Regions from separate parts of the Clostridium sp. BJN0001 genome, predicted to be linked through region 1. Evidence: riboswitches for the same ligand, from Rfam matches in the RefSeq annotation. Region 1 holds a riboswitch; each other region holds the start of a gene.
What was found. Region 1 has a riboswitch for cobalamin ahead of MTX53_RS11405 (PQQ-binding-like beta-propeller repeat protein). Riboswitches for the same ligand answer to the same signal wherever they lie in the genome.
Positions count from the first base shown of each region.

Region 2: it holds a riboswitch for cobalamin, as region 1 does, so the genes downstream of both, metE (5-methyltetrahydropteroyltriglutamate--homocysteine S-methyltransferase) here and MTX53_RS11405 (PQQ-binding-like beta-propeller repeat protein) in region 1, are expected to answer to the same signal.
Region 3: it holds a riboswitch for cobalamin, as region 1 does, so the genes downstream of both, MTX53_RS01660 (energy-coupling factor ABC transporter permease) here and MTX53_RS11405 (PQQ-binding-like beta-propeller repeat protein) in region 1, are expected to answer to the same signal.

Region 1 covers NZ_CP094971.1:2,347,198-2,353,152, forward strand. The annotation lists gene MTX53_RS11395 (energy-coupling factor transporter transmembrane component T) at 1-164, opposite strand, end outside; gene MTX53_RS11400 (MptD family putative ECF transporter S component) at 164-2,251, opposite strand; gene MTX53_RS11405 (PQQ-binding-like beta-propeller repeat protein) at 2,268-3,785, opposite strand; cobalamin riboswitch at 3,989-4,167, opposite strand; gene MTX53_RS11410 (DUF6544 family protein) at 4,390-5,214, opposite strand; gene katG (catalase/peroxidase HPI) at 5,289-5,955, opposite strand, start outside.
Region 2 covers NZ_CP094971.1:300,302-306,256, reverse strand. The annotation lists gene metE (5-methyltetrahydropteroyltriglutamate--homocysteine S-methyltransferase) at 1-1,816, opposite strand, end outside; cobalamin riboswitch at 1,847-2,033, opposite strand; SAM riboswitch class I at 2,115-2,221, opposite strand; gene MTX53_RS01550 (Hsp20/alpha crystallin family protein) at 2,276-2,725, opposite strand; gene MTX53_RS01545 (hypothetical protein) at 3,082-3,288, opposite strand; gene MTX53_RS01540 (hypothetical protein) at 3,290-3,535, opposite strand; gene glmM (phosphoglucosamine mutase) at 3,701-5,050, opposite strand; gene MTX53_RS01530 (YerC/YecD family TrpR-related protein) at 5,133-5,447, opposite strand; gene MTX53_RS01525 (hypothetical protein) at 5,911-5,955, opposite strand, start outside.
Region 3 covers NZ_CP094971.1:324,284-330,238, reverse strand. The annotation lists gene MTX53_RS01670 (hypothetical protein) at 1,028-1,276, shown strand; gene MTX53_RS01665 (energy-coupling factor ABC transporter substrate-binding protein) at 1,446-1,787, opposite strand; gene MTX53_RS01660 (energy-coupling factor ABC transporter permease) at 1,788-2,534, opposite strand; cobalamin riboswitch at 2,670-2,867, opposite strand; gene MTX53_RS01655 (ABC transporter ATP-binding protein) at 2,917-3,744, opposite strand; gene cbiQ (cobalt ECF transporter T component CbiQ) at 3,757-4,551, opposite strand; gene MTX53_RS01645 (HD domain-containing phosphohydrolase) at 4,672-5,244, opposite strand; gene MTX53_RS01640 (transcriptional repressor) at 5,295-5,756, opposite strand; gene MTX53_RS01635 (FeoB-associated Cys-rich membrane protein) at 5,808-5,955, opposite strand, start outside.

The DNA.
Region 1 (5,955 bases):
ATTATAAGTATCCAAATAGATACAAATAAAATAAATAACACCTGCCACCTATCAAGAAGCATTCCTATAACTGATAATGAACATAATATAACAAGCTTTGTTCTCACATCAAGTCTGCTAAAAAATGAGTTATTTCTTTCTGCCTGAGTAAATTCATTTTTCATTAGTCCATCACCTTCTTAAGCTTTTTAGATAAATATATTCCACCAATTGAACCTATTATTGAATAGATTATTGAGAATATCGCATTAATATTTATATACCATGATGGATAGAAAAGCCTATATAGATACATCCACATGTAATAAAAAGTATACGTTGAATAGCAATTTTGAAATCCAAATATAAGTCCTACTAAAACGAAAACTCCTGCCTTAGTTTCAAATTTTCTCTTTCCTCTCGTAAATCCTGCAGCATATAAAAGCACTTCTGCAATAACTGCATATGACATCATAAGAAGTATTGAAACTGGATTAAAGCTTCCAAATGCAACACCTTTTAAAATAAGTCTTACAACTGAAGATATAATTATGACACCACATTTAGGTATAAGACATACCATACATGTAACAAACATAGAATTAACTACATCCCATAAGATTCCCGTAATAAGATGTTCTACTGGCCCTAAAGGTCCTAATATTGCTCTTATTGAATCTGAAAATACAAAATCAGTTACATCAACTAATACAAATTTAACAGCAGAAAAAAGTGCAATAAACATTATCTCACTAGTTATAAAATTATTAAGCCACTTTTTCTGCTTTGAAGAAAAAACAATAACACATATTATAGAAAGTATAATTGAAACCGCTGCAATAATTTTTTGAAACTGTGACTCTTTATACACTTCAAGATCAAAATTTTTTATTAAGATATCAGTATCAGAGCCATATACTGATACCTTAAACTGAGCCTTATATGTACCTGGTTTTACAGAAAATCCATCTGCATAAACAGGAAGTTTTAAACTTAAACTATCAGAAGATTTAAGTACAACATTTGTTTCAGGAACAGAATCATTTTCTCCCTCCTGCCTGTCAAATTGATCTCCTCTAAAGTATTTTATTTCATTTCCATTATCATCTAATACAGAAAACTTAATATGAACAGGTAAATCAAATTCTCCTGCATTATTAATGTCTGCACACATATATCCTGCAGGCGCATCATATTTTTCATCTCTACCTATAAAACTTTGAAATGTATCGCTTATGCTTTGTTTTATTTTTATATTATTTTTAAGTTCCTTTTTTAAAGTTTCCTTCTCTTTATCACTTTGAACTGGATAAACACCATCATCTGATATGGATACATTATTTTTTATATCATCTAAATTTATGCAGTTTATATCCTTAAACGTACTATTAACATTATTTCCTAAAGAAGCTTCAGTTTCAAGCCTTCCTTGAACTGCACTTTCAGCACTCAGTATAAAATTTTTTTCATAATAACCCTCATATGCATGAATTTTAGTTTTTAAAACATTATCATTTTCATACTCAAATCCATCACTTTTTTCAGGTATTATTTTCATGCCATTTGGAATTTTTATTTTTAAATATCCGTAAGACTCTTTTGTTATAAGTGCTCTTAACGTTATTTTTATATTTGTTTTTTCATTTTCTATAATGTAACTATCTTTACTATTTCCTTCTGGAACATTTATATCAATGTGAATATTGTCACTCTCTTCATCTAATGAAACAAGTTCATCACTAGGTATTCTGTCTTTAAAAGAAGATAACTTTAAATTTTTAATTATAATTCTATCATCAGTTTTTACATAAAAAGTAATACTTTCAACATTAACTGCTTTTTCTCCAAAATACTTATAATATGAATCTAAAAAATTAAATCTTACATCTTTATCATTAACTCTTAATATTTTAGGCACAATAACTCTTGGAATTCCTTTTTTATCTATAAATGAAGACTTTTTTATTTCAGGCGCTATACTGTCTCCCATAAGATAATATATAACATTATTATCTGAATATTTTATACATGCATATGCACTTCCGTCTCCTTCCCATCTCCACTCTGCCTTAGATGGGAATTTTTCATCATCCATATTTACTTTATATATTCCATATCCTTTTTTAACATCTATAGTATCATCTTTAGCCTTTTCTCCTTCATCTGTGCTTATTAGATTTTCATAACCAAATACAGTTTTGTATGATAAAGAAAATATTGAAGAAAATACTATTAAAAATATTAAAAATAATGTAGTAATTTTTTTATTCACAAGCGTGCCCCTTTTGTTAACTCAATTTAAGAGTATATAAATTATGTGTTCCATGTTTTTCTGTATCTACTTTTGTTGGCCAAGTTGTTGCACATATAACTTTTCCATCACCAGAAATATTTACAGAATTATAAAGTATTGCTCCATCTGTATTAAAATATCCAACATATCCTTCAAGTGCATCTTTATTATCAGTATCTATCTCTTTTCCTTTTCCATCTTTAGAAATATCAAAAGCATAAATTCCACAATAGCTGTAATCATAATTATCTTGATTTTGACATGTACCTAAAACTAAATAATCACCTTTTGTCTTAATATTAGTAACAGTTCCACCTGTTCTAAACTTCCAATTAAGATTTCCATCAAGATCAAATACTTTAATTACTCCTACATCTGAATGTTCAGCAGGTAGTTTTCCTTTAGAATCACTTGAATCTTTAAGATATGTCTTATTTGGAGAAACTATAAGTTCATTTTTTCCAAATTCAACATTGTCATGTGAAACAGCTGTATATAAGTTTATATCATCATGTTTTTCAGGCTTAAACAAATCAAAATGATTGATTTCATTTCCATCTTTATCTAATACAAACGCTCTTCCATAACCTGCTACAGCAACAATTTTATCTCCTATAATCCCAACATTTACATTAGTAGTCTTAGTATACGCCATATCTGAATCATTTTTAACATCAAAATGCCATGCTTCTTTTCCAGTATTTATATCATATGCTCCTACAAATGCAGGACCAGTTTTATCGTCACCATAGCTGTAATTACCCATTATAATTTTTCCATCGAATACTGTCATTTCGCTCATACTCATTATTCCTGGGAAACCATGTGATTCTGTCTGCCATATTTTATTACCGTCTTTATCTATCTTAAGTAAAACTTCAGCTTTATCCTTATCTTTATCATTATCCCATGAAGAACTTGCGCATACATAAAGATTTCCATCATCACCTGTCATTTTTATACTTCCTGATATGCTAATCTTAGAATTTTCCTTCATGTACTTATCTGTAACAGGCTTAAGATCTTTCTGTACATTATATCTCCATAACTCTTTACCTGTATTTACATCAAGACATATAATATTTGCCTCTTTCTTCTCATTTTTATATGAGTATTTATCTGCAAGATAAAGCTTATCATCACTTATTATATAGCTTCCTACATTTCCATATGTTGAATTACTCCATACTTCCTTTTTAGACTCTATATCATACCATGTCATTTTTTCCTTTTCAACAATTAAAACATTCTTTCCATCCTTAGATACTATAGGCTGTGTATTTTCAAGACCAAAAGACCATTTTACATCTGTAACATCAGGTATTTGATCTTCCTTAACATTTGAAAGTTCTTTACTTTCAATAAGTTCAATATTTGTTTGTACATCTGTTACCTCTGTCTCTTTCGATAATGATGCATCAGCACTCTTTCCTTTTCCACATCCAGATAAGCATACTAATATACTAAGCGTAACTGATGCTGCAAGAATAAACTTTTTACTTTTAAATAACATTTAATTTCCTCCTTGATTTATAAATAAAAGACCTCTACAGATATCTGTAGAGGTTTTTTTATATTCAATAATATACACACTTTAATAATATAAATCTGCATAAAAATAAAGCGGATAAAATACATTTATCCTTATTAATGCGAAATTTTATAAATATATTAAAATAAAAATATCGTTAAATATGGTTAGCTTCCCTCCGAAGTTATCATACATATATTTTAGGCAGGTCTCCTGGCTTATGGGTCATCCTTCTGCCATCCTTCCCAAAGATAAATTCATCTTTAGTGGTTTTTATGGCTTTGTCACCATTTACAGTAGCGGGGGCTGTAATAGATTTTCACTATTTTCCTTAAATAAAAATACCTAAAATATCATATTCTTTTTATATGTCTAAGTATAACAATATAATTTACCATTATCAAGATACTGTTTTATCATAACTTATCACATTTTAATCATAAGATGAATATACTAATAGAAGATGCAGCTTTTATAATATATCTTTTTCTTTAAAATAACGGCATCTAAATTCCCCCTTAATTCTATTCAATAAAAGCCTTCGCTGCAAAACAGTGAAGGCTCTTTATAATTTTAATAATTAATTTTAAGTATATGAAATTTCCATTCCATTACTATCAAAATAAATCAAATTATCACTTTCAAAATTCCATACTGCTTGAAATTTTGTCGGTATATTGATTCCATTAATTATTTTATAATCATCTACAATTGCAGACCATTTTTCATAAGTGTTTGTATCACTGCAGAATCTTTTTTTAGCAACAAAACTAGTCATTTCATCCGATTTATTAAAATAGAAAACACCTGTAGTTTCTTTATCATTTTTTCTTATTGTCGCTTCTACACTATAATCATCAAGCTGTCTATACGTAATATTTTTTTGAAGTGCAAGGCTTGGGTGCATTAAACACTCCGATAAATATGTGGCATCTATGAAGTCATAAGATTCATTAAAAAGAGGTATATGCTTTGCAATTACACCTTTCATGGAACACCCTCCATCCTTACACAAATCAATTCCTTGAAATGGTATACCATACATTTTAGAATCAATTAATGCTATTCTTATAGGCTCTTTTATAAAATCATATACTACATAGTCAATTTTTATCTTAGGCTTACTTCTTGAAATTAAAAAATCAGCATCTTTAAAGTCAAACTTAACAGCATTTGCACTTTCTATACCTAAATATCCATTTTTTACAAAATACTTTTGCAAAGCTTCTGGAAGCACCTTTAAATCATTTTCTGTAATTTTATATTTTGGCATCTGATAACTTTGCTTAAAATTTTTAACATTGTTTAAATATTCTTTTTTTATTGGTGAATACGGAATTATCATATAAATAAAAATACATAAGATTATTGATAAGAGTCCAAATATAATTTTTTTTACCCCCTTTTTCATATATAGTCACCTCTACTTTAATTTTAATGTATTTTTACAAATATTCAACAATTTTACTATTTGTTAACATAACATTAATCCTTCTGAACATCAAAACGGTCTGCATTCATTACTTTATTCCATGCGCATACAAAATCTTGTATAAATTTTTCCTCATTTCCATTTGATGCATATACTTCAGCAACTGCACGAAGCTGTGCATTTGATCCAAATATAAGATCAACTCTTGTAGCTGTCCATTTTTTCTTTCCTGTTTCCCTATCAAAACCTATAAATCTTTCGCTGCATTCAGGTGACTTCTTCCACACAGTATCCATATCTAAAAGATTTACAAAGAAATCATTTGTAAGACATTCTTTCTTATTTGTAAATACTCCATCTTTTGACTCTTTATAATTAGTATTTAAAACACGCATGCCACCAATTAATACTGTCATCTCTTTAATTGTTAAGTTTAGTAGTTGTGCTTTATCAATTAACATTTCATCTGATAATTCTGCATACTTATCATATTTTACATAATTTCTAAATCCATCTGCCTTAGGCTCAAGATAACTAAATGATTCTATATCTGTCTGCTCCTTATTTGCATCAGTTCGCCCTTTAATAAATGGAACCGTGATTTTATAACCTGCATTTTTAGCAGCCTGTTCGATACCAACACATCCAGCTAATACAATTATATCAGCTAAAGAAATCTTTCTTCCTTTTGAATGTGAATTATTAAAATCAATTTGAATT
Region 2 (5,955 bases), 640 kb from region 1:
CTATCTGTATTATCTTTATTCCATTTTTCTCAAGGTCAAGAACTTCCTCACCTATTGCAATACCAATCTGATACATTATTGACTTAATGTCAATATCTTCTCTTTTAAATGACCAGTTTAGAATTGTGACAGGCCCTGTAAGCATACCTTTAACAGGCTTTTCAGTCTTTTCTTGTGCATATTTTATCCACTTTACAGTCATAGGCTCTACTCTTTTTATGTCTCCATATATTATAGGTGGCTTTACCCCTCTTGTCCCATATGACTGAACCCAGCCGTTTTCTGTAAATAAAAATCCTTGAAGAAGTTTTCCAAAATATTCAACCATATCTGTTCTCTCATATTCTCCATGTACAAGAACATCAAGTCCTATATCTTCTTGAAATTTTATAACTTCATCAATTTTTTTCTTTAAGAAATTATTATATTCTCCTTCTTTTATAATTCCATTTCTAAATTTTTTTCTTTCATTTTTAATCTCTGCTGTCTGAGGGAATGAACCTATTGTTGTTGTTTTAAGTAGTGGTAAGTTAAATTCTTCTTTTTGAAAATCACGTCTTGTATCAAAACTTTCTTTTCTTCTAAAATCAGATGGTTTTAAATTCTTTATTTTTTCTCTGACTTCTTTTAAGAAGCATAACTTATTTTCTCTCTTTCTCTTTAAAATAAGACCATTTGCAACAAATTCACTGCTGTTTTCATAATCTTTATTGTCTTCTAAAATTTTAATTTCTTTAAGTTCATCAAGTTTTTCCTCAGCAAAAGCCATGCTCTCTTTGTACTCATCTGCAAGTTTTGTCTCATTTTTTACTGTATATGGTACATGTAAAAGTGAGCAGCTTGTACCTAAAATAATTCTGTCTCTATCTATATTTTTTTCAATTTCTTTTAATACTTCAATAGATTTTTTATAATCATTAACCCATATATTTTTTCCATTAATTATTCCAGCAATAAGCTTTTTATTCTTTGGAAAACCATACTTTCTGATTAAGTTTAAAGTTTCTTTTCCTTCAACAAAATCAAGAGCTATTATATCAAATTGTAATTCAGAAATGTTTTTATATATGTCCCTTATATCTCCAAAATAAGTTTGAAGTATAGACTCAAATTTATATTTCTTTTTAAATATCTTAGAGTATACAGATTTAAAAAGTTTAAATTCATCATCTGTAATATCTTTTACAAGTTCAGGTTCTTCTATCTGAACGTATGATGCACCTTTTTCATCTAACTTATCAAATATGTTAGAATATACATCTGCAAGACTATCTAAAAGATCTTCAAAACTTCTTTTTGTATTAATCTTAGATAATTTTAAAAACGTAAATGGTCCAATTATCACAGGTTTTGCATTTATGTCTAATTTTTTTGCCTCATCATAAAGGTCAAATATTTTTGTATCATTAAGCTTAAACTCTGTATAATCATCTATCTCTGGTACAATATAGTGATAATTTGTATTAAACCATTTTTTCATAGCAAGTGCTGTTACATCATTTCCATCTTTCTGATATCCTCTTGCCATAGCAAAATATGTATCAAGATTATCAAGATTTAAATCTTTGTATCTTTTCGGTATGACATTAAGCATATAAGCTGTATCAAGAATATTATCATAATAAGAAAAATCATTGACAGGTATTATATCTATACCTTTGTTTTTCTGTATCATAAAATACTCTTTCCTTAAATTTTGTGATGTTTTTAAAAATTCTTCCTTTGTTATCTGCTCCTTAAAATACTTTTCAGTAGCAAATTTTAGTTCCCTTTTTCTGCCTATCCTTGGATAGCCTGAAATAGTTGTTTTTAACATATTTTTTCCTCCTTATCCCTCATCCCCAAGGGCTTAAATTAAATATAAGGCAGGTCTCCTGACTTATTATCAGCCTACTCTTTCTCCTTCCCGCTTTTATAGTAAGCAGTGGATATAGAAATTTCGTCCAAAATACAGTAGTGGGTGCTGCTCAGGATTCTAACCTGATTCCCTATTATCTTTTATTTCTAAAAGCACCTTATATCCGCTTTATTAAAATTTAAAGCTTTTTATATATTAAAAATGCACCAGAAAATAAATTCCGGTGCATTATTAACAACACATTCTAAGAAAATACTTCTTATCTCTGAGTAAAACACTCCAGGAATTAGCACCATATAATAATAATCTATTATTGGTTGCTGGGCTTCAACGGGCCAGTCCCTCCACCTCTCTTGATAAGTTTTTAATTTTCTATATTATATACTTACATTAACTTAATTGTCAATATAATATTTTTTACCTAATAAATATCTTTGTGCTGTCATCAACCTTCTGCTCAGTCTTTGGAAGAATTATTTGAAGTTCTCCATTTTGGAATTTTGCACAAATTTTTTCTTTGTCTACATTGTCAAAATAGAATTGTCTGCTAAATTCTCCATAGCTTCTTTCTTTTCTTATATAATTGTCCTTTGATTCATCATGGACTTCTTCTCTTTTTGCTCTTATTACTAAATTATTATCCTTGTAATCTAGTGCTATATCCTCTTTTTTTACTCCAGGAAGTTCTGCTGAAACTAGATATTCTTTATCAGTTTCTCTTACATCTGCATTAAATTTTTTCATTCCTTCATCTGAAATATTCATTGGTGAGAAAAAGTCATCATTAAAAAAGTCAGTAAAGAAATCATTAAATGCAACGCCTTTCTCTTCATTTTTGTTAGTTCTAAATGGTATTAATCCAAACATACTAAAACCTCCTTAAAATATATAAATATAATTTTTACTTTTTGTTTAGGATCTTTATCTATTTCCTTTGTACAAGTACATTATACTTTTAAGGTCAAAGAAAGTCAAAGTAAAATAAATATGGATTTTTATTGTTTTTTTCTATTTATAGTGATTATGTGAGTTTAGCTTGTGTTTTCTAGCTAATTCTAAGTATTTTGAAGAATATCTATACAGTCTATAAAAATTAATATTTAAATAAAAAAACTGCCAAGGCGACTATGTTATATCCCCTATGCTAAAAAGTTATCCACACATTTAACTGCAATATAATTTTCTAAAGAAAAAATATAATCTATTCTTTTCCTTACAGAATATCAAACAGTTCCACCATAACCGGAAGCTTTAACTAATTCATCATCGTCTGAAAATTCAACATCCATCTTTTCTAAATAATCAGTAGCTATAATTGTATGAAATGCTCCATTGTCAATAATAACATTCTCTACTAAAACAGATTTATCTCCATGTTTTAGAATTATTGAAGTGTACAATAGTCCATCTTTAAATTGCAAATTATTCATTTTATACACTTCTTCTAATCCCAACATGCTTTACTAACTGTATTATTAATTCTTCATTTTTAGTATTGTATACTAATTGACCTTTTTTACAATTTATAAACTCTTTTCTTGCATCTTTTCCATCAGAAAGAGCTTTAATAACTGCAACATCATCCACATATTCTTTATTATCTTTTATGTGAGATTCTAAGATTTCAAATTTTACAAATTGATTAGGATACAATTCTCTTACTTCTTTCCATTTCATACAGAATCACTCCTTATCTTTAATTTTATATCATAATTATATTACTACTTAAATCTACTTATAAAGAGATTTCTTAAAATGTTAAAAAAAGAGAATCCAAATGAATTCTCTTTTTTATATCATGCTAAAGCAAGCATTAATATTCAATTTAAAATGTTCAAACTTTTACTTAGTATACTTATTATGTATTAAATCAGCAAGTTTATGAGCCATTTTATCAATTTCTTTTTGATTTTCTCCTTCAAGCATTACTCTTACTAGAGGTTCTGTTCCTGATGGTCTTATAAGAACTCTTCCTACTCCATTAAGAGAATCTTCTATCTTTTTAATTTCAGCTTGAATTTCATCATCATTTAAATAATCTTCCTTTTTATCGTTTGGTACAACAGCATTAGCAAGTACCTGTGGAAGATCTTTCATAATAGAGCATAATTCTGATAATGATTTTCCCTTCTTCTTAACAATTGTAGCAATCTGAAGTGCTGTAACAAGCCCATCTCCAGTAGTATTGTAATCTAAGAAGATAATGTGTCCAGACTGTTCTCCACCAAGAGTATATCCCTCTCTTATCATCTTTTCAAGAACATATCTATCTCCTACAGTAGTCTTTACAAGATTCATTTTAAGTTTCTTGCAAGCTATATCAAGACCTAAATTACTCATTACTGTTCCAACAATTGTATTGTGGCTTAACTTTCCAAGCTCTTTTAAATAGCTTCCACATAACATAAGAGTGAAATCTCCACTTATAAGATTTCCTTTTTCATCAACAGCTAGACATCTATCTGCATCTCCATCAAAAGCAAATCCTACATCGCATCCCTCTTTAACTACATAATCCATAAGTTCTTCAGGATGAGTTGAACCACATTTTTCATTAATATTAGTTCCATCAGGATTATCATTTATTACAAATACATCTGCTCCTAAATCTCTAAAGGCTTTTACAGAAGACTTGTAGGCTGATCCATTTGCACAGTCAAGTGCAACTTTTAATCCTTTTAATGAATATGGAGCTGTCTTTTTTGCAAACTCTATATAATCATCAAGAGCTCCAACTTCAAATTTCTTTCTTCCTATTTCTGTTCCTTCTGGACTTGGAACATTTTTAAATCCGCTTTCAATTATCTCTTGAATTTTGTCTTCAAGCTCATCAGATAATTTGTATCCTTTATCATTAAAAAATTTAATTCCATTATATTCAACAGGATTATGTGATGCTGAAATCATAACTCCGGCATCAGCTCCATACTTTCTTGTTAAATATGCAACTGCAGGAGTTGGTACTACTCCAAGAACTATTGCTTCTGCTCCAACAGATAAAATTCCTGCTGTAAGTGCAGATTCAAGCATGTCTCCTGAAATTCTTGTATCTTTAGCAACAAGTATCTTTGGCTTATGAGCACCTTCAGTTAATACAAAAGCTCCTGCCTTTCCTAAATCATAGGCAATCTGTGCTGTTAATTCTTTATTAGCGACACCTCTTACTCCGTCTGTTCCAAACATTCTACCCATATATATATTTACCTCGCTTAAAATATTCTATATTCATCGTAACTAGTATAATATTTTTTATTATATTTTACAACGATATAAATTATTTACTCTTTTTCTCTTGTAATTTCAGCCTATTAAGGACAAGACTATATCCATCGCTGCCATAATTTAAACATCTGTTAATTCTGCTTATTGTTGCTGTACTTGCTCCAGTAAGTTTTACTATTTCGGTATAAGTCTTTTTTTCATCTAGCAATTTTGCAACATGAAATCTCTGTGCTAAAGCCTGTATTTCATTAATTGTAGCTACATCTTCAAAAAATTTATAACAATCCTCGACACAATTAAGCTCAAGTATACCTTTAAAAAATAAATCTAAATCTTTACTCTTCAATTTTGATTCAAGCCCACTCATTACTCTGCACCTCATCACTTTTTATAAATTAAAGTCTATATTGATATTATAACTTCATATCTAATACTTTACAACTTTAATACGCTAATAACATGCTAAATGACAAATTGTTAAATGACAAAGGACAGTGCAAATGACAAATGGTTAAAGGACAAATGACAAATGATATAGGAATAAATTCTAATTGATAATTTAGGTGGAAATCAAATCTAATTGACAATGGACAATGGACAATTTAGGTGGTTTTTTGCGTTTTACGCAAAAAATAAAGCTTTCGCCTGAAGCGAAAGCTCATATATTTTGGTTTCTGCGACTTAGCAGAAACTTCCTGATTTGTCCTTTGTCATTTGTACTTTGTCATTTAATTTGGGGTTTCTGCGATTTTGAGCAGAAACAACCACAATTATCAATTTGCACATTATCAATTATCAATTAACGCATTATCAATTATTTGTATTGTATATTAAATTAACGAACAATCTTTCAATATTTTTTCAATTACCTCCCA
Region 3 (5,955 bases), 670 kb from region 1:
TGATTAGGCAGCAAGCTTTAAAGGCAATAACATAATGTTTTGCAGGACAAATGCGGCTGTAACCTTTGTTAATTTCCATTACGGATATTTTAACATTAGGATAATTCTTTATAAATATTTTTTTGAAATATAGATTTAGAAAGCAGATAAGAATGAGTAACAAAATATCGGGAGAACTCCCATAGGAAAAAAGACACTTTCTTTATTCTATATAATAAAAATAGGTTTATAATAAGAAAATTTCTTATTACAAACCTATTATACGAGGACAACTACAAATGACAAACTTTCAAAGGACAAATGACAAATGTGGTGGAAATTCCGCAGGAATTTCATTGTATGTTTTTTTGCGATTCTCGCAAAAAAATAAAGCTTTCGCCTGAAGCGAAAGCTAAATATAAAGTTTCTGCGATTTTGAGCAGAAACATCCACAATTGTCCTTTGTCCTTTGGATTGTCAATTCACAATATTGTGAATTTAACCTATAATTTAACATAAAAGGTTTTAAAATAAATTTTAAGGCAACGTAAAAAGACACCCCATCAAACAAAATGTAGTGTCTATTTTCTAATATAAATTAAATAAATCTAATGGCCCTAAAACTAAAAACGTTCTAGGATTAGCTTAGTAATTCGCAGTTACTAAGCTTTTCTTATTTATATTATACCAAATATTTAAATAAAATAAACAAATTAAATAATAAATCTCGTAAAACAGCAACCTCTAATTTTAAATCACTATATTCATTTTGTAATTTTTTATATTCTTTTTTATAATTAACGATGCTTTATTAAAGTATTCTTATTTTTTATAAGTGTATTTTTTATATATAAATCAAATAAATATATAAAAAATGAACATACCAATAGCTCACTTTGTATAATATATCCTTTAGAAATAAAAAATAATATATTAATAATTGACTTTCCGTTTATTTGTTATATAATTGAATCAGACATAAATATTTAATATTATTCGATAATATCAAATATTTATAAATAATTTTTTAAAAAAGGAGCTTTTAGCTATGAAATCAAAACTAACAGATCAACATAAATTAATGGCTTACATACTTAATAAAGAAATGAACTATAGTATGACTGCTATTGGAGTATTAATGAAAGTTTCTCAGTCAACTATTAGTAATGCAATAAAAGAAGTAGACTTTAGAAGAACTGTTTCTAATTTAAAAGCAGAACTTGCAGAAGCAAAATCTGCTTTGGTAGAATTAGGTTATAACGAACCAACTATATTACCTCCAAATCCTAACAAATAAGAGTAAGGAGCTATCGCACTAATTTTTTAGTGCAACAGCCCCTCATATATTCAAGTTTCTGCGCTCAAGCAGAAACTTCCACAATTGTCAATTTTTATATTAATTTAGGTTTCTGCGATTTTGAGCAGAAACAACCATCTTTGTCATTTGTCATTTGTCCTTTGTCCTTTTATTTGTCCTTTGTCCTTTGTGCTTTGTCATTTGCAAGGTCTGTCCATTTCTTTCTCTCAACGAATCTTCCCATAAAGAATGAAAACACTCCAACTCCTATTCCTGTCTGAATGCAGAATAAAAGACTTTCAACTTCTCCTGGAAGTTCTCCGTTTATAGCTTTTTCAAAAACTGGTGTAAACCAAGGTTCATATTTGTCGCCTTTTATTTCTTCTATCATTTCACTTCCTGCATCATCAGAGCCTGAGAATTCTGCTCCTTTTAATGTGAAAAGAGGCACCATAGCTATAAGCACTACAAGTATTAATAATGTTATTACTGTCTTCTTATTCTTACTCATCTATTTCTCCCCCTTTAAAAACCCAATAGCTGAAAGTTCAGATTTTGCGTATGTTTCAAGTCCTATAATTATAATTACTGTTAGTATTCCTTCTATAATTGCAAGTGGAACTTGTGTAGGTGCAAAAACTCCTAAGAACTTAAAAACAGATGCTAAAACTCCTCCATTTTGAGATGGATAAGCTATCGCTAATTGAAAACTTGTTACGCAGTAAGTAAAAAGATCACCTAAAGCTGCTGCTATAAATATTGATACTTTTCTGTTTACTTTTACTTTTTTTAATAAAATATATAATACATAAGATAATATCGGTCCTGCAATTGCCATTGAAAAAGTATTTGCTCCAAGTGTTGTTATTCCACCATGGGCAAGCATAATTGCCTGAAAAATAAGTACGATAATTCCGAGTATGCTTACTGCAAATGGTCCAAATAAAAGTGCTCCAAGTCCTGTTCCTGTCATATGTGAACAGCTTCCTGTTACAGATGGTATCTTAAGAGATGAAAGTACAAAAATAAATGCACCTGCCATCGCAATAAGTATTATAGATTTTCTATCTGTTTTAAGTGTCTTTTTTAATGATACAAATCCTGCAATTAAAAAAGGTATACAGATAACTCCCCATAATACACAAAATTTGGGCTGAAGGTATCCTTCCATGATATGCATTCCATAAGCTGATGGAATTACTGAAAATGAGATAATAAGAGCGGTTAAAAACCTTAATAGTTTTTTATTTTTTTCCATTTTTATTCCCCCTTAAAATAAAATAATGCCATAAATCTAATGATTCCCACTCATTAAACTGGCATTACAAAATAACCCCCTAAAAATTTTCTTTTAAAAGGTTTCTTTGATATTTAAGTCATCGCTCGTAACTTAAAATCATGCGCTATAGTGGGCAGGTCTTCTGACTCAAGTATCATGCACTTAAATAGCCTTCCCAAAATATATTAATTTCAGTGGCATCAAAAATAAGCTACACTTACACAGCGGCGGGACCGTAAAGGAATTTCACCTTTTTCCCTATTATCCTGTAAAAAATTTTTTTTCACAGGCACCCTCTATATTATTAAATTATACGATTTTAATTGTATAATAAGAACTTCAATATTGTCAATTAATTATTTCATATCATCTCCTTAAATTCCTCTATATTCTTTGGATAAATATTCTCTTTAACAATATTTTTTTCTAAAAGAGACTCATAGACATCTAAAAGTATTGGCTTTTTTAAATTTGCTTCTTTAATAACATCCTTATTTTTAAAAATATTAACAGGAGTATCATCTGCAATTATTTTTCCATCACTAAATACAACTATCCTTTCTGCCCATCTATATGCAAAATCAACATCATGTGTTGAAATAAGAAGAGTTTTCCCTTCATCTGCAAGTTTTGATAGAACATTTTCAAGCATCTGTGCATTTAATGGATCAAGTGATGCTGTAGGTTCATCAAATATAATGACTTTACTTTTCATAGCAATTATATCTGCAATAGTAACTTTCTTTTTTTCTCCTCCACTTAAATAATGCGGCGGTCTTAATTTAAATTCACTTATATTCATATAAGAAAGTGCCATGTCTACTCTTTTTTTTACCTCATTTTTTGGAAGTTTTAAATTCATAGGTCCAAATGAAACTTCTGCAAGAACTGTCGATGCAATTATCTGATTATCTGCATCTTGAAATACTATTCCTACATTTTTTCTAAGCTCATTAACATCTTTTTTGGTTATCTCTTTATCTTTAAAAAATATCTGCCCTGAAGATTTTCTTAAAACACCATTTAAATTCAAAAAGAATGTGGATTTTCCTGCTCCATTTGAACCCATTACTGCTATCTTTTCACCTTTTTTTATATTAAGATTAATGTTTTTTAATACATCTTTATCCTCATCATATGAATAACATAAATCCTTAACTCTTAATATATATATGTCCTTATTGTCCATAAATTCATCTCCTTACTTTAAAAATATTTTAAGCGCTATAAGAAAAATAAAATATACTGAAAAAAGTATTATATTTAAACTTGTAACTCTCTTATCCTCTTCAATAAAGTGCATAGTGCCATCATAACAGCGTGACTCTGCTGCCATATAATACGAATCTGCTTTTTTTAAAGATACAATTAAAAGATTAGAAAGAGAATTTCCAAATGAATGAAGTGCAGCTTTAAATGTTGAATATCCAAGCCTTGATTCTGCTGCATTTTTCATTCTGCCTTGAGAATCCATAAGTATAAAAATAAACCTATATATCATATTCATAAGTTCAATTATAATTTCTGGAACGTGTATTTTTTTAAGTACACAGATTATTTCAGATGCAGGAGTTGATAAAGTTATCATATACATTGAAGATACTGCACCAAATGCTTTTAGTATAAGATAAAACATATCTAATATGCTTTCATTTGTCGTGTAAATATAAAAGAAATGAAAATTTAAATTATACTGTCCATATGGATAATGAGATATTGAAATAGCTACGGTAATACTTGCAAGAATCATAAATATAAATGGAATTTTAAGAAGTAATATGTACTTTTTTAAATTGAGTTTTCCAATAAAAACAGTAATAAACCCCATTATTATGATTGCAGAAAGTGAAACATATACATTATCTAAAATAATACAGAAAAGAAGCGATAGAAACCCAAAAAGCACTTTATATGAGCTGTTTAAACCTCTTATTTGTGACATATACGCATAATAATCTATTCTATATACTCCATCATGATTATGATTTGCCTTCATTTACCATCACCCCCTTTTATTTATATTCATTCTTTATTATTTTAAGGTACTTATAATAAAATAACAAATAAAAAAATCAGGCTTTATCCTTTTAATTAAAGAATAAAACCTGAATTTTTTCTATTTTATAGTAATAATTCTCTCCCAATTTCTCAAAACGCATTCACCTATTAATGGATCATACATTATACCAATATTTTTTTCTATCTCTCTATAGCAAAATGAAAAATCATGTGCTTTTCGATAACTTCTATTTGACGTAATAGCATCTATTGAATCACATACTGCTATTATCCTTGAGCCTAAAGGAATGTTTTTTCCTTTAAGCTTAAGTGGATATCCATTCCCATCAAATCTTTCATGATGACATAAAACCATGTCTTTAACTTCTCTTAAATGATGAGATTTACTTAAAATGTTTGCTCCAATTTCAGGATGCTTTTTTATCTCGCCCCATTCCTCATCATTTAACTTGCCATTTTTATTTAAAATAGCATCTTTTATACCTATCTTCCCAATATCGTGAAGATGTGCTGCTATGTGTATCTTTTCAATTTCATCTTCACTAAGTTCTAATAGCCTGCACACTTCAAGCGCCATATCGCTTACCCTTTGAGAATGACAGGCTGTATATGAATCTTTTGCATCAAGCGCACTCATAATACATTCAATTATTTCATGGTAGTCAATCATTAAACCTCCTAATAAGCAAATACTATAGATCATATCATAAAATTTTCTCTCTACTCTTTTTGAACAGTTACGCTTTTTATTTCCTCACTATTTATATATCCGCATACTTTAAGTCCTCGCGAGATAACTTCTTTAAGCTTGTTAGCTGATAAACATATTTTGTTTTCATCATCGAGTTCCACAACACACGCATTCTCTATATTATGTTCAATACTGCAATCAATTTTATATATATTATTTCTCTTTATAGCTCCTATTTCTTCTAAAACGCTCATCATACGATATACAGTAGCTGTACCAATACTTTTATTTGCTTTTACAGCTTTATAATAAATCTCTTTACAGTTTGCACATTCATTTTCTAAAACAATATCAAGAAGCATCAGTCTTTGTTTTGTTATACGATATTTTCTCTCCTGAAGCTTTCTAATAACTGCCTTTTTCTGCATCTGCGTCCTACAGTAATTTCTAGAATCATGTGCCTTCTTCCTTAAATATGTCTGATTTTCCATTTTAAAATTAATTCTCCTATCTCTAACTTTGATGCGAGTTTTTCAATAAGCTTATTTTTTAATAACTATATTATTTCTTTGATCTTTTATATTGCTTCCACAACTTCCACCACATGAACCGCAATTGCATCCACATGATGACTTGCCATTTTTCTTATCATGAACCATTTTTCTTACTATAAGAAATACGACTCCTAAA